DNA from 4 places in the Peribacillus sp. FSL E2-0218 genome. Region 1 is predicted to be linked to each of the others. Evidence: riboswitches for the same ligand, from Rfam matches in the RefSeq annotation. Region 1 holds a riboswitch; each other region holds the start of a gene.
The links. A riboswitch is a leader RNA that binds a small molecule or an ion and turns the genes downstream of it on or off. The one in region 1 is predicted to bind cobalamin.
Positions count from the first base shown of each region.

Region 2: another riboswitch for cobalamin. It lies ahead of MHI53_RS05545 (ribonucleoside-diphosphate reductase subunit alpha); the one in region 1 lies ahead of metE (5-methyltetrahydropteroyltriglutamate--homocysteine S-methyltransferase).
Region 3: another riboswitch for cobalamin. It lies ahead of MHI53_RS05885 (hypothetical protein); the one in region 1 lies ahead of metE (5-methyltetrahydropteroyltriglutamate--homocysteine S-methyltransferase).
Region 4: another riboswitch for cobalamin. It lies ahead of MHI53_RS04730 (acyl-CoA dehydrogenase family protein); the one in region 1 lies ahead of metE (5-methyltetrahydropteroyltriglutamate--homocysteine S-methyltransferase).

Region 1 is NZ_CP150304.1:795,906-801,921, reverse strand. It holds gene MHI53_RS03845 (D-2-hydroxyacid dehydrogenase) at 1-207, opposite strand, end outside; gene MHI53_RS03840 (aminopeptidase) at 367-1,506, opposite strand; gene bcp (thioredoxin-dependent thiol peroxidase) at 1,463-1,933, opposite strand; gene MHI53_RS03830 (potassium channel family protein) at 1,996-2,415, opposite strand; cobalamin riboswitch at 2,627-2,820, shown strand; gene metE (5-methyltetrahydropteroyltriglutamate--homocysteine S-methyltransferase) at 2,973-5,279, shown strand; gene MHI53_RS03820 (acyl-CoA thioesterase) at 5,276-5,764, shown strand; gene MHI53_RS03815 (ABC-2 family transporter protein) at 5,810-6,016, opposite strand, start outside.
Region 2 is NZ_CP150304.1:1,159,179-1,165,194, reverse strand. It holds gene MHI53_RS05560 (SulP family inorganic anion transporter) at 1-872, shown strand, start outside; gene MHI53_RS05555 (hypothetical protein) at 960-1,106, shown strand; gene MHI53_RS05550 (manganese-dependent inorganic pyrophosphatase) at 1,195-2,124, opposite strand; cobalamin riboswitch at 2,419-2,599, shown strand; gene MHI53_RS05545 (ribonucleoside-diphosphate reductase subunit alpha) at 2,734-5,031, shown strand; gene MHI53_RS05540 (ribonucleotide-diphosphate reductase subunit beta) at 5,079-6,016, shown strand, end outside.
Region 3 is NZ_CP150304.1:1,234,392-1,240,407, reverse strand. It holds gene MHI53_RS05905 (YheC/YheD family protein) at 1-632, shown strand, start outside; gene MHI53_RS05900 (YheC/YheD family protein) at 629-1,825, shown strand; gene MHI53_RS05895 (YheE family protein) at 1,889-2,092, shown strand; gene MHI53_RS05890 (hypothetical protein) at 2,184-2,372, shown strand; gene MHI53_RS05885 (hypothetical protein) at 2,398-2,637, opposite strand; cobalamin riboswitch at 2,799-2,998, opposite strand; gene MHI53_RS05880 (CDP-glycerol glycerophosphotransferase family protein) at 3,064-5,151, opposite strand; gene MHI53_RS05875 (CDP-glycerol glycerophosphotransferase family protein) at 5,133-6,016, opposite strand, start outside.
Region 4 is NZ_CP150304.1:980,816-986,831, reverse strand. It holds gene MHI53_RS04740 (CoA-acylating methylmalonate-semialdehyde dehydrogenase) at 1-390, opposite strand, end outside; gene MHI53_RS04735 (NAD(P)-dependent oxidoreductase) at 409-1,296, opposite strand; gene MHI53_RS04730 (acyl-CoA dehydrogenase family protein) at 1,312-3,018, opposite strand; cobalamin riboswitch at 3,275-3,471, opposite strand; gene MHI53_RS04725 (histidine--tRNA ligase) at 3,598-4,887, opposite strand; gene MHI53_RS04720 (D-alanyl-D-alanine carboxypeptidase family protein) at 5,421-6,016, opposite strand, start outside.

The sequences.
Region 1 (6,016 bases):
TGCGCTCATGACCATGATCCATTTCAGGTTTTTCGCCTTACCGATGATTTCTTCCGTTAAATCCTCGCCATATGTAATAAAGACTTCCGCTTCACTAAGCGGCCCATCCGCCCATCCTGCATGATAGACGAAGGTCGAATCCGGAAAACCTTCCTTCATCCTCGTTTGGATGCCTTCATCCGGAATGATCGTTGAAAGTATTAACATGTGTTTATCTCTCCCTTTTTATTGACATAAAAAAACACGGGCTCTGTATGTCCCGCGCAACTTTCTCTGAGGAGGTATTCCCTTAATAAAGCATATTCAGGTGTCCCCTTTTTGAGTTGGACAAAAGCCTTACCCTTGTTAAAAAAGGCGCTATTTCATTCAATTAGAATTTAAATCGAGGAGCTCCGGCAAAACGAAAAGACCATCCCTCCTGATCAGGACGTCATCAAAATAAATGTCCCCGCCGCCATATTCAGATCGCTGGATCAAAACCATATCCCAATGAATCGATGAACGGTTTCCATTATCAGCCTCATTATAGGCCGCACCCAATGCCAGGTGCAGACTGCCGCTTATTTTCTCATCGAACAAAATATCGCCCATGGGCTTCACTATGTAAGGATTGATGCCAATGCCGAACTCGCCGATGAAACGAGACCCTTCATCCATATTCAGTATCTCGTTCATTTCAATCATGTGTTTGGAAACGGCTTTAATGACTTCTCCCTTTTCCAATGTTAATTCTACATCACCGAAAGGAGTTCCTTCATAGGTGGCGGGGGCATTGAAGGCTATCGTCCCATTGACGCTTTCCCTCAGCGGAGCCGTAAACACCTCGCCGTCAGGCAGGTTCTTTTTACCAGCACAGATGATTGCCGGCATCCCTTTGATTGAAAAGGACAAATCAGTCCCTGGTGAAATGATCCTGACCTTGTCGGTTCGTTCCATCAATTGCTTTAACGGTTTAAGTGCCGCCTCCATTTTCACGTAATCGATAGTACATACGTTTAAAAGGAAATCTTCATACTCATCAAAGCTCATCCCGGCTTTTTGCGCTGATATGCTGGTCGGATAATTAAGCAAGACCCAACGTCGATTGTTGACATAAAAAAGCGTAGCAGCATGCATCATCTCCCCTTGAAGACGATGCATCTCAACGGGGACATCTGTCATTTCCATTTTATCTTCATCACCGGTCATGATGATGAGCGCATCAATATCAGTATATTTTTTCATAGCCCATTGCGCTGAGGTGGCAAGCTGTTCCTTTACATTCCCTCGTAACAGGTGACGATTTATTTCATCGTCCTCCAGTTCTATATATGGAAAGGCCCCAACTCGGTAAGCTTCAACGATCAGCTCTTTAATCAGTGGCTTCGTGCTGATATGGCCCTTTATCAGGACTCTCTCTTTTGGCTTCAATCGTATTGAATGATGAATCAACTTGGCGGCGAGCTCCCTATGTCGCTCAGCCTTATTTTTGGAGTTCACGAAGAGTTTCAAGAGCGTCTTCAACATGGCCTTTGACTTTTACTTTGCGCCATTCTTTGACGATCATGCCTTCCTTGTCAATCAGGAAGGTAGAACGCTCAATGCCCATATATTCCTTGCCAAAGTTCTTTTTCAATTGCCACACATCGAATGCTTCGGCAGCTTGATGACTTTCATCAGCCAGCAAAAGGAAAGGCAATCCATGTTTTTCAATGAACTTTTCATGACGCGCGGCTGGATCCGGGCTGATGCCAATGATGACAGCATCCAATTCCTCAAAGTGTTCATTGTGATCCCGAAAATCACAGGCCTCCGTCGTGCAACCCGGGGTCATATCTTTAGGGTAAAAATATAAAACAACATATTTGCCCTTGAACTGCGAAAGGGAAACCATTTCACCGTTGTTAGCAGGTAAATGAAAATCAGGTGCTTTTTCTCCAATTTTAACAGTCATTTAGAACCCTCCATTTTCTTCATTATGGTAAGGGTACCCAATAATCGAAAGAAACACAACTTTCATTTATCCTTCCTATCCTTCTGGTCCAGGTCGATTACCGTCCGAATCACGAATGCCGCCGGAAGCGTGTATCCGATGAATGCCTGTATTGTCGCTATCATCCGTCCCATGCCTATAGGGGCTATATCGCCATATCCTACAGAAAACATCGTCATCGCACTGAAATAAAAAGAAGTTTTCAGTTGTTCATAAAAAGTGCCATCCAATCGGTTGCCCATATCAAGAATCACTGAGTGATTCTGAAGCTCGTATAATAAATAAATCAGTGCAAAACCGACCAATATCGTCGCATATAAATTGCCGAGCCAAAGCATGTCTTCAAGAGAAAACTTTTTCCCTCCCGACTCAACAAGAAATAACGTCCGAATGCTCATCACCATGCAAAAAATGATTCCAGCAATCAAGATGTAGAAAGTCATCCCCCACGCCCCATTTCAAAACGCCCACTTCCTTATACATACTCCCTGTCCAATCAATATATTCTATTTTGGAAAGACTTCAGCCTTGCCATAAACCACTTGTCATGGGCATGTTTACGAAACTTTTGCTTGTTGACCCTTTTGGTCGGATATGTTAAGATTGTCTAAATTTTTATAATAGTTTCTATTTTATAAATTTTTAATTTATCGAATTTCATATGTGGAAACAGGTTCCTAATGTTCATTAGGATTAAAAGGGAAGTCCGGTGTAATCCCGGCACGGTCCCGCCACTGTAATGGGAATGTTAGCGCCACCCGATATGCCACTGATCCTAAGGATTGGGAAGGCTTGCCGCTAATAATATGCCCTAAGTCAGGAGACCTGCCTGTTTCAACAACACTGTTTTAACCTACGGGAGATAGGGAGGTGTTAGGAACCTTTCATGTAAGTGGCAATTCGCTTGACACTTTATTTTAAGCATTTCTAACTTTCTCTTTTTGACTGTTAGGGGTGCTTTTTTTGTTGGATATCAATCAAATTCAAAGAATGTAGGAGGATGGAAATTTTGAAAAGTAGTAATCTGGGATACCCCCGCATCGGGGAAGATCGTGAATGGAAACGCACATTAGAAGCTTACTGGTCAGGAAAAATCGAAGAAACGGAATTCACATCGCAACTGGAAGCGATCCGGTTGGGCAACCTGCGAAAGCAAAAAGAGCTAGGCGTTGATATCATTCCTGTCAATGACTTTACTTTGTATGACCAAATGCTCGATACTTCCGTGATGTTCGGTCTTGTTCCCGAACGTTATTCCTCTTATGAAGGAGGAAGTGTCCCCCTTTCCGTTTATTATTCAATGGCCCGCGGTAACAAGGACGAAGTCGCATCCGAGATGACGAAATGGTTCAATACGAATTATCACTATATCGTCCCGGAATTAAAACGCTCCCAGCTGACTTTAACAGAAAATAAGCCGCTTGCTGCATATCGGGAAGCCAAGGAGAAGCTGGGGATTGAAACGAAGCCGGTGCTTATCGGACCGTATACCTTCATCTCCCTTTCCAAAGGCTTCAATAAAGAAGATATCCCTGGCATCATCCTGAGCCTGCTCCCCCTCTATACACAAATATTGCAGGAGTTGGAGCAAGAAGGTGTGCAGTGGATTCAGTTAGATGAGCCTTCCCTTGTTTCATCGATATCCAAAGATGATATGGAAACTGTTACATACCTCTATGAAAAACTGAATGAAGCGGCACCTCACCTGAACATCATGCTCCAAACATACTTTGATGCCGTTGAACACTATGAAGCGGTCACTCAATTGAAAGTTCAGGGAATCGGGCTCGATTTTGTTCATGATAAAGGAAGAAATGTCAGCAATCTTGAAACATTCGGCTTCCCGGCAGACAAAGTGCTTGGTGCAGGCGTGATTGACGGAAAAAACATTTGGCTTTCCGATTTATCGAGCAAGCTTCAATTAATCGAGACGATCAAGAACAAAGTGGCAGAAGATAAAATCTGGCTCCAACCCTCTTGTTCCCTGCTTCATGTTCCAGTGACCGTTCGCAATGAAAACGCGCTTGCTAAAGAAGTGAAGGAGGCACTTGCCTTCGCCGATGAGAAGCTAGAAGAAATCACTACCCTTGTCAAAGGCAGCAATCTAGGTTTGGAGGCAATCGTAAAGAAAGTGGATGCGAATAAATTGGCGATCCAAACGTTAGCCAGTTCCCAGGCCCGGAATCATAAAGCAGTACAAGCCGATGTAGAAAAGGTTAAATCCAAGACCTCGGGACGTCAGCTGGCATTTAAAGAGCGTTACCAAAAACAACGTGAATTTTTCAAGTTGCCTTTTCTTCCTTCTACAACGATCGGCAGCTTCCCCCAAACATTTGAAGTGAAACAAGCACGCAGTAAATTTAAAAGAGGAGAATGGACTGCTGCCCAATATGAAACATTCATAAATGATGAGATTGCCAGGTGGATCGATATTCAAGAAGAAATCGGCCTAGATGTTCTCGTTCACGGAGAATTTGAACGGACGGATATGGTTGAATATTTCGGCCATAAGCTGGGGGGATTCGTCTTTCTGGAAAAAGGGTGGGTTCAATCCTACGGTTCTCGCTGCGTCAAGCCCCCCGTCATTTACGGCGACGTTCATTTCATCAAGCCGATGACAGTCAGGGAAAGCGTCCATGCTCAATCACTGACAAAGAAAACGGTAAAGGGAATGCTCACAGGTCCTGTAACGATTTTGAACTGGTCATTTGTCCGTGATGATATTTCAAGGGAGAATGTTTGCTATCAGCTTGCCCTTGCCTTGGATAAAGAGGTACTTGCCTTGGAAGCGGCAGGAATCAAGATGATCCAAGTGGATGAGCCTGCACTTAGAGAAGGACTTCCATTGAAGAAAAGCGACCGGGAAGAGTATTTGAACTGGGCGGTGAATTCGTTCCTGATTTCCACATCGAGCGTGGAAGATACAACGCAAATCCATACGCATATGTGCTATTGTGACTTCAACAGTTTCATGGATGTCATCTCTTCCCTCGATGCCGATGTCATTTCCATCGAAACATCCCGCAGCCACGGGGAGCTTGCCTCCGCATTCGAGGAAAAGACATACGAAAAAGGAATTGGCCTAGGGGTATATGATATTCATAGTCCTCGAGTCCCGGCTGTGAAGGAAATGGTCGACATGATTGAACGAGGCATCAAGGTATTGGATAAAGACCAGTTTTGGATCAATCCTGACTGCGGCCTGAAAACGAGGGGCGTCCCTGAAACGGTTTCTTCCCTTAAAAATATGGTCGAGGCAGCCAAAATCGTACGGGAAAAGCTATTGGCCCAAACAACCGGCAAATGATCGAAAACGACGTAGAGATAGCAGCAGGCCAACCCACACAGCAGTCAAGGACCTTTTTAACTGACCTTGTTTTCCCGCCTGACACAAATCATCACAATACCATTTTTGGCGGGAAAGTAATGGCCTATGTCGATAAAATCGCCTGCATTTCGGCTATGCGCCATTGTCGAAAGCCAGTCGTGACAGCATCAAGCGACTCTTTTGATTTTTTGGCCCCCATCAAGACAGGAGATGCGATTAACCTAGAGGCTTATGTCACATGTGCCCACCGCACTTCCATGGAGGTATTCGTGAAGGTGGAGCGAGAAAACTTATTAACAGGTGAAAAGCAGCTTACGGCACGCGCCTTTTTAACGATGCTTGCCATTGATGAAGATGGTAAGCCGACCGAAGTTCCAATGGTAATACCGGAAACGGAAATGGAAAAACAGCAGTATGCCGAAGCCCAGGCAAGATATATAGAAAGAAAGAATAAGCGTAAATAAACAAAAAGAAATCCCTTCAACCTGATGGCTGAAGGGATTTCTTTTTTAGTTTCCTGCCCCGCGGTACCGCTTCACTCCCTGATTCCAAATGACGACGGATATCATGAAAAAGACAACCCCGATTACAGGTGTGGCGAAGGCATACGCATACCACTCCTCTTTCCTAAGGAAATAGGATGCCGGATAAACACCGACAAACGCGAATGGCAGCACCCATGTAAGGACAAAGCGAATGATCTTATTATAAATATC
Region 2 (6,016 bases), 360 kb from region 1:
GGCAATTGACCGAAGCACTCCCCATACTCATGCTTCCGGACGTCCCTTTGACATTCGAGACTTTGGCCATCATTTTTCCTTATTCCATTGCTCTTGCGTTTGTAGGACTTCTCGAATCATTGTTGACGGCCCAAATAGTCGATGAGCTGACAGACACGCCAAGCAATAAAAATCTGGAAGCTAAGGGTCAGGGCATAGGCAATGTCATCGCCGGATGTTTTGGCGGGATGGCGGGATGTGCGATGATCGGGCAATCCGGAATCAACATCAAGTCCGGAGGGAGAGGCAGGCTTTCCACATTTGTGGCAGGCGCCTTCCTTATGGTATTGATTGTCGCATTGAATGGCGTCCTTATAAAAATCCCCATGGCTGCACTCGTTGCTGTCATGATCATGGTTTCCATCGGGACATTTGACTGGTCTTCATTAAAGAGGATCAAGATAGCGCCAAAGACGGATGCAGCCGTGATGATTGTAACAGTCCTCATCGTCCTTTATACACATGATTTGTCGAAAGGGGTTTTTGCCGGGGTGCTCTTGAGCATGATTTTCTTCTCGGCCAAGATATCCAAGGTGACGGTTGAAAAAACGGCAGACATAATCAATAAAAAAATGATTTACGAGATTCGAGGACAAATCTTTTTTGCTTCGGTGCAGGACTTTGTTTCAAAATTCGATGTTAATGATGATGCAGATGCGATCATCATTGATTTTTCCCATTCAAAAATATGGGATGCTTCTGCGGTCGCTGCTGTCGATACGGTTGTCCATAAATATCAGCAACAAGGCATTTCCGTACATGTACAGGGCCTCGATCTGGAAAGCTCCTTATTGCTTGATAAACTTGCCACATCCATTAGTAAAATATCCTGAAGAACGATCTTGCTGGCGAATAGAACCTTTTCAAAACCGACAGAATAAATAACAGGAAATATGTCGATATGGAAGGGAGCGAAAAGCATGACACCCGAGCAGGATTATACGGCTGCCAATCTTTCACCAGATTTATTGGATGAGTTGAAAAGCTTTGAAAGCAAGCTTGGCGAGGAAGCGAATAAAGAATTGATTGTCATCGCCTATGAAAAGGAGAAGGATTCCTTGAATTAAGCAAAAAGACGGAAACATGATCATTCGTAATGTTTCCGTCTTTTTTTGGGTATGGAAAAAGGGTGCTGCTGCACCCTTTTTCACTTACTTATTTACTGAATACATCCGTTAATACAGGCACGATTTGTTTTTTGCGCGAGACTACGCCTTCCAAAACGGCGATGTTATTGTTCAATGTAACGTTATAGGCTTTTTCGACTGCATTCGCTGCTCTTCCAAGAGCTAGGGCTACAGAATCATTTGTCAGGATATCCGTAACGACGAATAGGAATAAATCCAATTCCTTCACTCCGATAACCGCTTCAATCGCCGCTTCCAATTCAGCTTGCTTAGCAAGGACTTCATTCGGATCTACAGCATTGACTTGGGCTATTTCCACTTTTGCCATTCCCATGCTGAATTCTTTTGCATCAAGAGTGATCAGCTGGGCAATCGTCTTGTCGCTTAAATCAGCTCCTGCCTTCAGCATTTCCAATCCATAAGTTTCAGCGTTGACTCCGGCAATGGCAGCCAGCTCCATGGCCGCTGCAACGTCTTGCTCAGTGCAGGTCGGGGACTTGAACAATAAAGAATCGGAAATGATGGCAGATAGCATTAGCCCTGCTACCGCTTTCGGGACTTCGATTCCATTTTCTTTATAAATTTTATTTAAAATAGTTGCCGTACAGCCTACCGGTTCTGCACGGTAATATAAAGGATCGCTTGTTTCAAAGTTAGCGATGCGGTGATGGTCGATAACCTCCAGCACACGGACTTGGTCAATATCCTCAGCACTTTGCTGGCGTTCATTATGATCGACAAGGATCACGGCCTCCGCCTCCCCTGCCACTTTTTCGACAAGACGAGGAGCATCGAATTTGAATTGGTCCAGCGCATATTGAGTTTCGCCATTCACTTCACCCAGACGAACTGGTTCAGCATTGATACCTAATTGCTTTTTCAGATCCGCATAAGCGATTGCGGAACAAATCGTGTCTGTATCCGGGTTTTTATGTCCAAAAACTAATACTTTATCCAAGATTTAAATCCCCTTTTTCATAAATATTTTTCCGTGAATCCCCATATCGCACCAAGGGAATGCCACCTTTACGCTACACTTCATTTTAACACAAAATCCGTTAAATTCAGTGCTTGAATTGCCACTTCCCCAAGAAAATCTTTCATTCGCCTTCCCCCTGCCTTCACTTTGTCAATAGATAAGGGTTGGTTTTTCTCAAATATATTAGTTGAATTATCATCGCATATGGCTTACGATAATATAAGCAGAAATACTAGATATTGATTATTAAAACAATACTGATAACTATATATAGAATTTTTTACAATCCAAGGTGCCAGTGATGGCTGAAAAGGGAATCCGGTGCAAACCCGGAACTGTCCCCGCAACTGTGAATGTGACGAAATGAGGAACCACTGTATGGCTCACTATACGGGAAGGACTCAAAGTAGGATGATCATGAGTCAGGAGACCTGCCTTGAATTTTTCACGTTCTTATTCTTCGGGGATTGAGATGATGAAACGATCGTATAACGGCTATTTTATTCATGGCTCTTTATGCTGTCGTTTGATCCGCTCAACTCGTTGGGCGGTTTTTTTATTACCGGAAGTTTACAAGGAGGATTCTTAATGACTCAAACATATAACTCTACCATAAGCGAAAATGATACTGAAACGAATTCCCTTCAGCTTGAGATGCTGTCGAAGGAATTTGAAGGCCGTCTCGATATGGAGAAATTCAAAAAGCGTTTTACAAAATGGCTTGATCGCAAAAGTGATTCAACCGATGAACAGGCTTCAAAGAAACTGATTCAGCTTGCTCTTGAGAGCGTGGATATCGATGCCCCGGATTGGACATTCGTTGCAGCTAAAGAGCTATTGAATACGATGTACAGGGATGCACAGGCCAATCGAGGTTATCAAGGTTTGAGTTATGGTCCATTCTATGACCTTATCCAGGACCTGTCGCAGCTGCAAGACGGCCAACGATATCCAGTTTATAAATCCGAGCTGCTATCATCTTATACTAAAGCCGAAATCGAAGAACTTGGTTCAGTGATCGACCCTGAAAAGGATAAACTATTTTCCTACATAGGCATCTACCTACTAAACGATCGCTACCTTGCCCGTCCCAAAAAAGACAAAGTGTACGAACTCCCCCAAGAACGCTTCATGATCATCGCGATGGAAATCATGCGTTTGGAAAAAACGGAGCACCGCCTGCAACTTATAAAAGAAGCCTACTGGGCCATGTCCAATCTTTATATGACCGTTGCCACCCCTACACTTTCGAACGCAGGTAAAGCGCATGGACAATTAAGCTCCTGCTTTATCGACGCCATTGAAGATTCCATCGACGGCATCTATCTAGCTAACTACGATGCTGCCAAGGTGTCTAAATTCGGCGGCGGTGTCGGCCTGTATGTCGGGAAGATTCGCTCACTTGGTTCCGATATCCGTGGTTTCTCCGGCAATAGTTCGGGTACGACTCCTTGGATCCGGCTATTTAACCAGACAGCCGTCAGTGTCGATCAATTAGGTCAACGCAAAGGCGCGATTGCGATATACTTGGATGCTTGGCATAAAGATATCATGAGCTTCCTCGATTTGAAGACGCAGAACGGAGATGACAGATTAAAGGCACATGATATTTTCACGGGTGTATGCATTCCCGACTTGTTCATGGAGGCTGTACGCGACAGGAAAGAATGGTATCTTTTTGACCCGCATACCGTCAAGCAAACCCTTGGATTCTCACTTGAAGATCTATATGACGAGAAAAAAGGCGAAGGTAGCTTCAGGAACCATTATGCACTTGCTGTCGAAGCCGCAGAGAATGGTACGCTGCCAAGCTACAGCTTTGAAAAAATCAACGCGTTGGACATCATGAAAAGCATCATGATTTCTCAATTAGAAGAAGGCGTTCCATATATGTTCTACCGCGATGAAGTGAACCGGAAGAACCCGAATAAGCATAAAGGGATGATTTATTGCTCCAACCTTTGCACCGAAATTGCTCAAAACCTTAGCCCAACGACGATCACGGATGAATACGAAACAGAAGATGGCGATGTCGTTGTAGTTCGCAAAAGCGGCGATTTCGTTGTCTGCAACCTATCTTCCATTAACTTGCCTCGTGCAGTGGGCAGCGATGTTTTGGAAAGATTGATCCCCATTCAAGTCAGGATGCTCGATAATGTCATTGATGTGAATAATCTTCCGGTCAAGCAGGCCTCGATTTCGAATAAACGGTACCGGGCAATTGGTTTAGGAACGTTTGGCTGGCATCATCTACTTGCCACAGAAAATTTTTATTGGGAATCCGACGATGCCGTAGACTATGCCGATGCTTTATACGAAAAGATCGCTTACCTGACAATCAAGGCATCCAACGAGTTGGCCAAGGAAAAAGGATCATACCCTTATTTCGAAGGTTCGGATTGGCACACAGGGGAATACTTCGAGCTGCGTGACTATACGGATCGGAAATGGCTCGATTTAAAAGCGAACGTACAAGAGCATGGGACTCGTAATGGCTACTTAATGGCCATTGCCCCTAATTCATCTACTGCCAAAATCGGCAATTCCACTGATGGAATCGATCCATTGTATGAAATAGAATTTTATGAAGAAAAGAAAAACTTCAAATTCAAGGTAACGGCACCTGGTTTGACGCCAAATACGTATGAGTATTATAAAAAGACACGCTTTAATTTGGATCAACTGGAAAGCATCAGGCAAAACGCAGCCCGCCAAAGGCATATTGACCAGGCGATCAGCTTTAATCTATATGTTCACAACACGATCAAAGCGAAAGTCTTATTGGATATTCACTTAACGGCTTGGGAAAGCGGACTGAAATCAACGTATTACGTTCGTTCGACTTCTTCCGAATATGACAATGCGTGTGAAAGCTGTTCCAGTTAATAAAACGATCATGACCAAGCAATCCATTCTTAAAGGAGTTTTTTCGAATGACCAATCATCTAAAAAAAATCCGGATGCTCGAACCTACGCATCCAACTAAAGCGACCGGCGTATTCAAAGGAGAAGCTTCAGGCTTTCTCCTTTGGAACGATATTCAGTATGAAAAATTCTATGATACCTATACACAGCTCATCAATAACTTTTGGAAGCCATCTAGCGTGAACATGATTCAGGATAAAAAACAGTGGGGAGAACTGGATGAAGATATCCAGGATGCCTTCCTTGATATCCTGACGATGATTGCCGGGATGGATAGCCTGCAAACACCTACCTTGGTGGAAATCCTTCGATACATCAAGGACCCGGCAGCAAAGGCAATCCTTGCCAATATGGCTCAGCAGGAATCGATCCATAATGAATCTTATTCGTATATCCTTGCTTCCTTGATCCCAGTAGGCAAGCAAAAACAGCTTTTCGACCGCATTAAAGAACATCCGGAAGTGATAAAGCGAAATCAGCCGATTGTGGATGCCTATCAAACCTTCGTGGACGATCCAAGCCCACAGCACTTATTCGAGGCTTTGATTCATTCAACAAACCTCGAGGGGATTTATTTCTACTTGGCCTTCGCATTTTATTACAATTTAGGACGGCAAAATGTCATGACCGGTTCGGCTACGATGATTTCGTACATCCATCGTGACGAGATGGTTCATTTCGATTTCATCGGAATGCTCATTCAAATCCTGATGTATGAATATCCTGAATTGAATAATGAAGAAAACACGAAATTCATCTACACAACGATCGAAAAAGCCGTCGAACTTGAAAAGGAATGGTCCGAATACATGCTTGAGGACATTCAAACGAAAGCCGACCTCGATTTGGAAGAATTCAATGAGTACATCGAATATATCGCCAACAAACGGCTGCGCATGTTAGGCCTCGACAATCTGTATAAAGAGTATGACGAAAACCCGATGCC
Region 3 (6,016 bases), 440 kb from region 1:
GCCTCGGCATTCACCAGATCCTTTATGATAGGCATGAGAATGTTTACTATTGCCGCTATACAAATGAAGCAAGGGAGAATAAATTACAAAAATTCTCCACACTGGAATCAATCGTTAAACACCTATTTCATGACCGACCGCTAGAGAATCTTATCGTCCAGCAGGGCATCTCACTCATCCGTTCCGAAAAAAGACCAGTCGATTTCCGGGTTCATACTAACAAGGACAGTAATGGCGTATGGCAAGTAACCGCAATTGCTGCCAAAATTGCCGGCGCAGGCAGTGTTACAACCCATATTAAAAGCGGCGGGGTCATCAAAACGGTTGCCGAACTGTTTGGAGATGACGATGAGGCAAAAGAAGTGGAACGCAAACTATCTGAAGCAGCACTGTTATTAAGCGAAAGCATGGAAAAGCATCTGGATGGCATCATAGCGGAAATCGGATTTGATTTTGGGTTGGATAAGAAAGGGCAGGTTTGGATGTTTGAAGCGAATTCCAAGCCAGGACGCTCCATCTTCTCCCATCCCAAACTGAAGGAATTCGAATTGTTGACCAGAAAGCTCAGCCTCGATTATGCCATTTATTTGACTGAACAGACGATTACAAACGCCATTAGTGTGCAGCGATGAATATTTTTTATGATAGCGTTTCGGAATCTTGGTGCCATGATCAAAAGGATACAGTACTTTTTGCAGGTGCTGCAGATGAAGAGATAAACTATAGCAATGAGCTTTCAGGTCAAAGACTCTTTCCGATCACCGAATTTCCCGGAAGCCGGCTGCTCGTTGTTGGAATAATGACTTCGTTCAATCCGAAAAAGGAAACAGGGTTGGGCGGTAACTTGGCCCTTTTTCAGGATTTATCATTGTATCTTTTCCAACATGGGATTTTACCCTATGCATTCACGGGAAAGGACTTTGCTTCCGGTTCAATGAGAGGTTATGTATTTTCATACGATTCAAACAAGTGGATCGAGTGTAAGATGCCGCTTCCTGATATTGTTTATAATCGTATACCCTCCAGGGGCTATGAGGCTTCGGCAGAATTCCAATCACTCATGAGCCATTTCATTGAGCACCATGTGATATTTTTCAATCCAGGTTTCCTGGATAAATATCTAATGTTCGAAGCTTTGCTTGATGATGGTTCCCTCATCAAGTACCTGCCGGCAACAGCGATCCTGCAAAAGCGCGATTGTTTGGAGGCATTCCTTGATACACATCGGCACATCTACTTAAAACCTTGTAAAGGAAGCCAGGGAAAAGGCATTTACACCCTCCGCAAAAATCCTGATGATACACTTTTGTTCAACAGCCTGAAACACAGCGAGACTTTCTCGAACTTCGCTTCTTTCTGGGAAACGAAAAAAAAGGACTTATTAAAAAGAAATTACCTGGCTCAGCGGGCGGTCGTACCAAAAAAACTCCTTGGTCACCGTTACGATTACAGGGTTCTCGTCCATTATGAAAAAGGATTTTATAAAGTAACGGGCAAAGCTGTACGAATGTCACAACTGCAGGAAATCACTACACACACTCCTCGAGGCGGTAAGCTTTATCCCTATCAAAACCTGCAATCAAAAAGGCTGAATCTAACATTGGCTAGAATCGCCCAAAAATGCGGAGAAATTCTTTCAAAAAAAATAGGCTTTCTCGGCGAATTTTCGATTGATATCGGTGAAGACGAATCAGGCTCGCTCTTCATTTACGAAGTGAACTCCAAGCCCATGCAGTTCGACGAAGAGGAAATCGAAGCTAATCGGCTTTTACATTTAAAAAACCTTTTCATGGAATTAACTTTTTCCAACAGGAAAATAAAATAACACCTCCTGCTGCCGTTTTCCATTATAATGTAATGTGAGACAGCATATATGGAGGTAATACATATGATCAGTCATTTTCAATGGGCACCGCTGCATAAGAATCTGCCAGGGTGGAAAATTTCCTTTTATTACAATAGACAATCCATCCAGGCTTTCTATCATAAAGATGGAACCATCGAATGGACAGCCAACCCACCTGCAACGGAAGATGAAATGAAACTCAAAACCATGATACATGACTTGATGGTCTATCATGTTTATGAATAAACCGTATCGTCCAATTGCTTTTAGGAAAGCTTGAAAAGAATAAAAATCCCTCTAATGCCTATACTAATGAAAAGGTTAGGAGGGATTTATTTTGGACAAAGAAAAAATGACTTTTTTAAAGGATAGCGAGTATGATGGACGGGATTCCGCCTTCCTTGACATCGATCGCTACATCAATGAAGGTTTGGCAGGCGGCAATGTATATGAGGCCGCTGATCTTCGGAACATTGAAGAAGCCCATGATTTCTATGACGAGACCGATCCTAACATCAATAAATAGACGACCTTATTGCCAGGGCTCTCTTTTAGGAGAGCTCTTTTTGGAGCAGGCTTGTTTCCCCGAACATTTCTCGAACCACACTCTCATAGGCGACTTCCAAATTACGTGAAAATAATTCCTTTTCAGCGGAACTTATTGCTTGCCCATTGATTTCCTCTGTAAGCTTTTCACGATTTCCGCTTAAAGAAATCGTTTCCCCTCCCGAAAAATTGTACATAACCTGGGTTTTAAGATGATCCGTGAAATATTTAACCGTTCCAAACATTTGTATTCCCCCTTAAAAAATAAAAAAACAACTTCCCGGAAGGAAGCTGTTTGAATGCATAACGAAGCATAACAAAAATAAGCATGTTTTTTCATTTTTAAAAATGAAAGCATGCTTTTGCCAATTTTCGCACGTAACATCCCCTATCCTCGTAGGCATTTGATGATGTGCTAAAAACAGGCAGGTATCCTGGCTCATGGTCAACGCTTTTCGAACCTTCCCATTCCCTTTTGCAGAAAACAGTGGCATCACTCGAATCGCTCACATATACAGTTGCGGGACAGCGCCGGATTCCAACCGGCTTCCCTTTTAAGCGGATAAATCGATGTTTCATATCCGCACCCGTTTCTAGACTTATTTAGTTTTCCATCCATTTAAATGTATCAAATTATTTCCTGGATTACAATCCGCTCACGCGATGAACGATCATCTCGCTTTCAGCCTTATGGTTTCCGCCATTCCCTTAACGAAGTTGATACCGTTGAATTTTCTCCAAAGTGAACGTACAAAAGGGTTATTCGAAATCCTTGTAATCAGCTGCTTGCGTTTAATTTTTTTCAACAGACCTTGCTTTGCATGAATTTGCTCATAGACCCGGCGGCTATTGGAATGATCGATATAAGGAAGATATGTTTTCCTTAACTGGCCAAATGCTTCTTTTTCCGCAAAACCGGCTTCGGCATAGGCGTTAATCGTCGAAATCAACTTTTCTGTAGTGAAAACCTGATCACCAAATAATTGATTATCCATATTCATATAACTTCCTTGATACTTATTGTACGTCTCGAGATCGAATTGGTAAAAAACAACAGGTTTTTTTTGGTAAAACATATCCCAGGCGACACTCGAGTAATCCGTAATCAACATGGATGCCTCCATCAATAAGGTATTCAAGTCTTCTTCATTGGAAATCGTGAACCGCTGATTATCAATGGAAAAATGTTCGATAAAGTCCTTGAATTTTGGATGCAAATAAAAATGCAGCGTCAAATCATGCTGCTCCAATAGCCTGCTCAATTCTTTTGATTGTAAAAAAGTCTTGAATACTTGCACATACTCACTCTTTTCCACTTCCTCAAAAGGTAAGTTTTCAAGCCATACGCGCCATGTCGGCATCACTAAAATCCTTTTTCCGTTCGATCTATTTTCAATGACATCCCAGCGGGGAAGGCCGCTGACAATCAGTTCGTTTTTGTTATAGCCGAAATGATTCTGGATGATCTTGCCTTCCTCGGGTGAGGAAACGACAAAAAGGCTTGGTGCGTTAATGCTGGATTTTTTAAAGATGCTGTTAAGTTTTTTTAATCCGATAACGCCATGCTGCAAAAAGACAAGCGGCTTATAATTCATCGCTTTTCTAATCCTGCCCTTTTGAATTCTTATGTCGTATGCATGCCCTTTAGTTTCGGAGGATACCAATAGCTGTGCGGCAAACATGAACACCATATATTTAAAGCTCATGAATTCAACGACTCTATTTTTCATGTTTTCCAATTTCGGGTAATCTTCCGAATCAGGTTTAATGATGTAATATGCTTGTTGATGGTTATGATTTTCATAGATGTATTTAAAGAAGTAGTATCCGTTATCTTGGGCCCTGTCAGCGGTTTTCTCGTAAATCAGCCAAATGTTTTTCTTTTTATAATAGGGGAGCAGCAGTCTATAAACCCATGAAGCCAGAACTTCTTTAAAAAAGTGCTTGTTCGTCTCGTACTCGGTTCTTTCCTTATAAGTCAGTGCCACAGTGCCTGATGCGGTCAAATATGGATACACCCAATATCCGTTATCAAAGGTGTACGACATGCCAAATAGTCGTTTATTCAACTTTCTCAAGGCCATGCACGTAGGGTTCTTCAAACGAATATAGTGGTCCTTCCCCCCAACCCTGACCATTAAATAGAAATCATAATAAAAAGGACGCCATTCCATCGACTTAACATCGATTGTAAAAGACAGTTTATGACCCTTTCCTTTAACAGGGAATATATACTGCGTGTTATCCGAAACATCCCTCTGCTTTAGGACCATACCAACCAGTTCATATTCCTCTTTCAATTCAAGGCGTACGGAACCCGTCAGGATAGTACCTTTAAAACGCAAGGATTTCAGTGATAGTTTTGCTGACAGTACCTCATCCGACAGGTGGATCGGTTGTTTGATGACAATGCTCAGCCCGCCTGATGCCGTAATATAAGGGGTGATCACTTGAACGCCAATAGAGGGGATCGAATGGAAATACTCATTCTTTCCCCCGCTAATTTGTATTCGATGCAGTTCGCCACTTGCTTCCATATACAAATCCCATCTGGATGCCGCTTGATAATATTCCTCGGAAAAATTTTTCAGGTGGATGACGATCTTGGAATCGATCATTTCCGTATCGAAGGTCCATCTGATTTTCATGGTTTTTTCAATGCCGATGATTTTCAGTGATTTGGGGTCCTTGCATTGAAAGGAAATTTTTTCGTCTTCACTTATGAGATTATCCACCGTGATTATCTTCTTCTGTTCCATAGGCCGCGTGTCCCCCTTCCATTCAGATTCATTAAATGATCTCTTAATGAAAAAGCCAGCTTCCTAGTTACTTTCCCTCGCTTCGCCAAGCGCCACAACTTTCTCAGCACGGTCACCTTTGAGAGTTTTTTATAGAAGGAAACTCTCCTTGGCCTCAATCTTTTTTCATTTTTAACAATATTATCATATATACGTTCGCTATTTTTATTGTCGATATTAGCAAAATAATGGCTTCTTTTCTCCTTGAAGATATCTTGTTCCTCAAAGTTGTTACGCACACTATTTTCAATCGAAGTGATCAATTCATCCGGATCAAGTGCCTGATCACCGAATAACTCCTTGTTCATATCCATGTAGCTTCCTTGTAATTCCGTATATTCTTCAAGATCGAACTGATAAAAAATTGTCGGTTTTTCAAGATAGTACATATCCCAAGCTACACTTGAGTAGTCTGTGATCAAAAGCGCCGATTCACGGATCAACTTGCTGATATTGACATCCCCGAACTTGATGATCTCGATCTGGTCACAAGTTGTATGGAATTGATCGATAAATGGCTGGAATTTGGGATGGACATAAAATTTCAATTCGACATCGTGCATCCGAAGTAAATCCATCAATTTCTCGGAATTCAATAAACCGATATAATTTTTAAAGTAATTCGATTCGATGAATTCTTCGTTTGACACTTCATTAAGCCAATTTCTCCAAGTAGGCATCAAGAATATTTGGCGTTTTATCGGAGTTTCTTCTTTGTTTACGTCATCCCAGCGACTCAAACCGGTGACGATGATATCCTTCTCATTATATCCAAAATAGTTTTTCACGATTTCTTTTTCGAAATCTGAAGACGTAACGAACAAAT
Region 4 (6,016 bases), 180 kb from region 1:
AGGCAGGGATTCACCCATCATTAGTGTCGGAGCTGCAGTCGCAATCTCCACAACTTCAATTCCCCGCTGTACCTCACCGCGGGCATCTTTTAACGTTTTCCCATTTTCCATCGTTATGATTTCGGCCAATTGTTCTTTCTGCTCTTGAAGCAGATGAAGGTAATTGTATAGAAGTCTTGCCCGGTTCGGCACAGGTACCAATGACCAAGTTTGATACGTATGTTGAGCGGCCTGTACGGCTTGATCGACATCCCTTTTCACCGATAGAGGTACATAGGCAATTATTTTTCCGTTGGCTGGATTAATTACTTCTTCGACATCCGTACCGTTGGAATCCACCCATTCTCCGTTGATGTTGTTCTTCATTCTTTTTATATTCGTTGTAATCATCTGCTCCCTCACCTCTCCTTAAAGAATCTTCGTCGCCTGCTCACTTATTTTTTTATAGAGGATGGACATGTCTTTATCACCATACCCGTTCTCCACTGCTTCTTCATACAGATCAAAAAGGATTTTGCTTATTGGCAGTTCCAGATCATTCTTTGCTGCAAGCCCAAGTGCGAAGCCGAGATCTTTTCTTAGCAGCTCTAAAGCAAAACCGGGTTCGTAATTATCGTTTGCGATGAAGCTTTTGTAGTTTCGCTCGTAGATTCGACTCTGACCATAGCTTACGTTCAGCATCTCGAACAACCTTTCAAGATCAAGATTGCTATTCTTTGCAAGGTGAAGAGCTTCACTTACCCCTGCCGTATAAAATCCGATCAAGAGATTGTTGATCAGCTTTGTATTCGTACCGCTGTCGATTTGATCATTCACATGAAAAATATTCTCGCCCATTGCGTCAAACAAAGGCCTGGCCTTATCGAAGACATTCTTTGAACCGCCTACCATGAAGGTGAGCGTTCGGTTTACCGCCCCTATCACGCCGCCACTGACGGGTGCCGCGAGAAAATCAACACCCTTTTTCTTGGCAGCCTCTTCGATGCGGATATTCAATTCAGGGGCTACCGTACTCGTATCGATCAGCATAACAGCGGAATCGACGAGATAAACGAGTCCTTTTTCTCCTAGAAAAACTTCTTCCACTGCCTGAGAGGATGGAAGACTTGTAAGGATCACATCACATTGTTTCACCATAGTTTCAATCGATACGCCAATCGTTCCTCCTGATTGATGAAAGGACATTTCAGCTTCTTTGTTCAAATCCATTCCATACACTGTAAAATTGGAAAGTAGTAAACTTTGCGACATAGGCAGACCCATATTGCCCAACCCGATAAACCCGATTTTTTTCATTAGGCTTCACTCCGTTCACACCTTATATTTTTCTTGATCAGCCATTCTTTCTGCAATTTCACGTTTTTGTATAAACAGATTCCTAAAGAGTGGAACAGCAAGGCTGCGAACTTCTTCCAATAATACTTTTCTGCTTGCTTCACCCGATTCCGTTCCCGTTAAAATCAACACGGCCATCTCTTCAACTCTGCGATACCCCTCTTCACAGATAACGTTCGTCATATTCTCTTTCAGCCGCTCTTTTTCCATCCCGTTCTTTTGTATCGCTTTTTCCGTGCGAATGACCGATGATTCCATCACATGAATTTCCTTCACCATGTCTGCAAGCAAACGGGAATATTCTTGTTCCTGTTGAATGTTGATATTGGCATGTATCAATGCTTTCAAAGATTTGTGAAGAAGCATGTTAGAAAACTGGATGTATTGCCGGTTTCGGTTCACCTCCTCATCAAATAAAGGGTTCAACCATGTGCCGCCGTTTTGAAACCCCTTTTTCATCAATAATTTGGCAATGGTCAGACGGTTTATTTCATTCGTTCCTTCAAAAATCCGGCTAATCCGGGCATCCCGATATAATCGTTCCACTTCGTACTCTTGCATGTAGCCATAACCCCCATGAATTTGTAAAGCCTCATCCACGATTCGATCAAGGATCTCGGAGCAATGAACTTTATTGATCGCACATTCGGCTGCATAGTTTGCCAGTTTTCCCAATTGTTCATCGAGAGGTTCGTCCGTTTCGAATACGTTGTCCAAGCTATCAGCCGTTCTGTAGGCCGCACTTTCCGCTCCATAAATCGCAATCGCCATATTCGCAATCTTTTCTTGTATCATCGAAAAACCGATGATCGTCCGGTTAAATTGTTTACGCTGTTTCGCGTAGTTAACGGCAAGCTCCAATGCTTGCTTGGATGCTCCGATGTTAGAAAAGGAGAGCTTCAATCGCGCCATGTTTAGAATATTCAATGCTACATGATGGCCTTGCCCGACTTTTCCCAGAACATTCTGCGCCGGTACACTGACATCTTCCAAAATTAAAGTGGCTGTCGAAGACCCTTTTATCCCCATTTTCTTCTCTTCGGGACCGACGGAAACCCCTTTGAACATTCTGTCTACAATGAATGCAGTCATGCTGTCATTTGTTTTGGCAAAGACAACATATACATCGGCTACTTGTGCGTTCGTGATCCACTGTTTTTCACCATTTAATAGCCAGGCTGTCCCCTGCTCATTTAAGACCGCCGTCGTTTTGGCGTTAAGCGCGTCTGATCCCGCGTTATTTTCCGTTAAGGCATAAGCACCAATCCATTCTCCTGATGCAAGTTTTGGCAAGTATTTTTGCTTTTGCTCTTCTGTCCCGTAATAAACGTACGGGAGGGTCCCTACACCTGCATGTATATTAAAGGAGACGCTGAAAGAACCGCCAAATCCCATCTTCTCGGCCACAAGCCCTGAAAGCTTTTTATTCAGGGACAATCCGCCATACGACTCTGGAACCTCTACGCTGAGTAAGCCGAGCTCTCCCGCTTCTTGAAACAATTTTTTCACCTTGCCGTGATCATGCCGATCGATCGAATCCAGCAGGGGCATTATTTCGTTTTTGACAAAGAGCTCTGTAGTCTTTGATATGAGATGATCTTCCTCATTAAAATCCTCTGGTGTAAATCCTGCCGTGTCCAGTTTATGAGGAAATAAAGGTTCGTTACATTGAAGTTCACCCATTTCTTTCCTCCTCATTTCAACTCATCGCCCTCTTCTCTCGGGCAGGCTTCCCAGTTTATTGTAAGCCCTTTCAACATTGCTCACATACACTACTTTTTCTGCACAGCTCCTGATGATGATCTTAAAATAAAAAAACAACTTCCAATAAAGAAGTTGTTAAGTTCGAATTGATACGTAAATAAACATGTTTTCCCATGATAAAATAAAAACATGCAGATCAATCGCTCGCACTTAACACCCCCTATCCTCGTAGGTATAGATGTGTGCTGAAACAGGCAGGTCTCCTGGCTTATGATCATCACTCCCCGAACCTTCCCATCTTCATGTTTCTGAAGACAGTGGTTTATCCGGATCGCTCCCAAATACAGTTGCGGGACAGCGTCGGGCTCTAACCGACTTCCCTATTATGTAGATGAAAAAATATCAATCTACACCCGTTTCTACACGTATGAAGTTTTCCAATCAAACATATCAAATATTTAGTAAATTTACAAATATTTGATATGTTTGATTTAATCTATCATTTATAACGGCTTAAGATTCATCCGAATGCACTTAATCTTAATGCCTCGTCCCTCATCAGCCTTCACTGAACGAAAAAGGCTCCATTCTTTCTTCACCAGAGAACATATCTTTAATTTTAATTTGATTATTTTTCACCTCGTTCTCTCCTATGATGATGACATTACGAAATTTCTCTTTATTTGCTTTATCTAAGGCTTTACCGAGCCTTTTCTTTCCCATTTCATATTCCACCTTATATCCTTTATCCCTTAGGTGCCTTGCGACTACTAATGCTTGCTTTTCAGTATTTATCGGGATCACATAAAAATCCACATCATGATTTTCCACGATATTTTCCTTCGAAGATAGTAAGGCCGTATAAATAACATCCAGACCCAATGAAATCCCCACCGTTGAAAAGCTTTCATTCGTCCCGATCAGTCCACCAATGGCATTGTCATACCTTCCGCCACTGCCAATACTTGATTTAATGCTTTTATCAGATAAAAATATCTCATAAATCGTTCCAGTATATATCTCCAGCCCTCTTGCTAAAAATGGATTGAATGTACATTGCTTATCGACACCAAGGAATTCGAGATAAGATTCCAGCTCTTTTAATTCTGCTACTCCCTGCTTAATTTGTTGATTCCGTTCACTGAGAGGCTCGAAATAGCCCGAACTGGCATTATCCTCGGCGGTTATAAAGCGATTAATCGAATTGATGGTTGAAGGCAGCAGCCCTTGTTCCCTTAGCTCCACCGTAACAGCCTCCGATCCGACTTTTTCAAGTTTATCAAGTATCAATATCACTTTATTGATCTTTTCATCTGTTGTTCCAAAAGCCTCAAGCATTCCAGCTAATAATTTTCGATTATTATATTGGATGCTTACCTTTAAACCAAGCTTCCGGAATGCATCCAATGCCATCGTCATTAATTCCGCTTCAGCAACTTGAGATTCTATACCCACTATATCGACGTCACATTGTGTAAATTCACGAAGCCTTCCCGTTTTTATCGGTCCATCCCTGAAAACTTTACCTATCTCATATCTTTTAAAAGGTCTCCTTATGCTTGGATTCATTGCAACTACTTTTGCAAAGGGAATAGTGAGGTCGTATCGCAGCGCCAAATCTCTTTCTCCCCTGTCTGTTAAGGTATACATTTCCTCTAATATTTCGGCACCCCCGCCATACTTGGAAGCTAGCAATTCCGTGTAATTTAATATCGGTGTTTCCAATGGCTTACATCCGTATTGGATAAAAACGTCTTCTATTGTCCTTCTGATGCCTCTTCGTATCACTTCTGTATCCGGTAAATAATCTTGAGTGCCCTTTACGTTTTGGTAATCCATTTTTCTCATCATTCATTCCTCCAATTTTTATTAAAATAAAAAAACCGCACGAGATTTAAGTTTTATAACTTAATCCATGCGGTTTAATGATAAATAGCCTTCCTATATGCCGATTTTTAAAAATCGAATAGCAAGACTACTTTATAGGATGATGTAATTGTGACAGGGAAATGCTCTTCTTAACGGACTGCATATGGGTTCACCTCAAATTTCCATTTAATGTATCATACTGGAAGGGATATATCAATTCTTTTTTATTTCGTTAGTATCGTTGCCGCTGTCGGATGTCATTATTGCAAGTCCTATATCAAAAGACTCGTCACATCAAGCCATAACCCAACATCCAAATGGAGCAGCTGGATGCTTATCTGGATTACAGGTGCACATTGAATATGCCGAAACTCGTAACGAATAGCAAAAATTCGAAGTTATATGGACTGTTTTAGGTTGTGCTATATACAAAATAGCCCCATCAAGGTTTTGATGAGGCTATCTGGATAGAAGTTTGTGCACTAGAAACATATGACTTTAAGACGTTCTTTTTAGTTTTGGACGGCTTTCGTAGAATAATATTCTTCAAGGGTAATTTCGTGGCCCATGATGGTTTGGGCAATTGGTTTGCCTACATAACGAAGGTGCCATGGTTCATATTTATAACCAGTAACCGATTCCTTGCCTTTAGGGTATCGGATTATGAAGCCATGATCCGCGGCATGTGCCTGCAGCCATTTTGCTTCTTTAGTACCTCCAAAGCAATCCTCCGCCGCGCATTTACCATTTCCTCCTGTCACATCAATGGCAAGGCCCGTTTCATGCTCACTTGTTCCAGGTAATGCACTGTACGTAATTGCTTTGGCATACCCATCCCTTTTTACATAATAATCAAACAGGGCAACTTGTGTAGCATGTGATCTGTAAGCAGATACACCGAGAAGACTTATCCCCTGCCTCTTGGATTCCGCAAATAATTCACTAATGGCAACTGCTGCTTCACTGCGCATTTTTCTCTTTTCTGTCTTTTCTATGAAAGTGAACGGTATCGTCGTATACACTAAGTCTTTAGGAACATAGTTTTCTGGTAACTTATTTTTTTTATTGACTAGCACTGGTATGCTTTCAGGCTTTGCAACAACCTGAA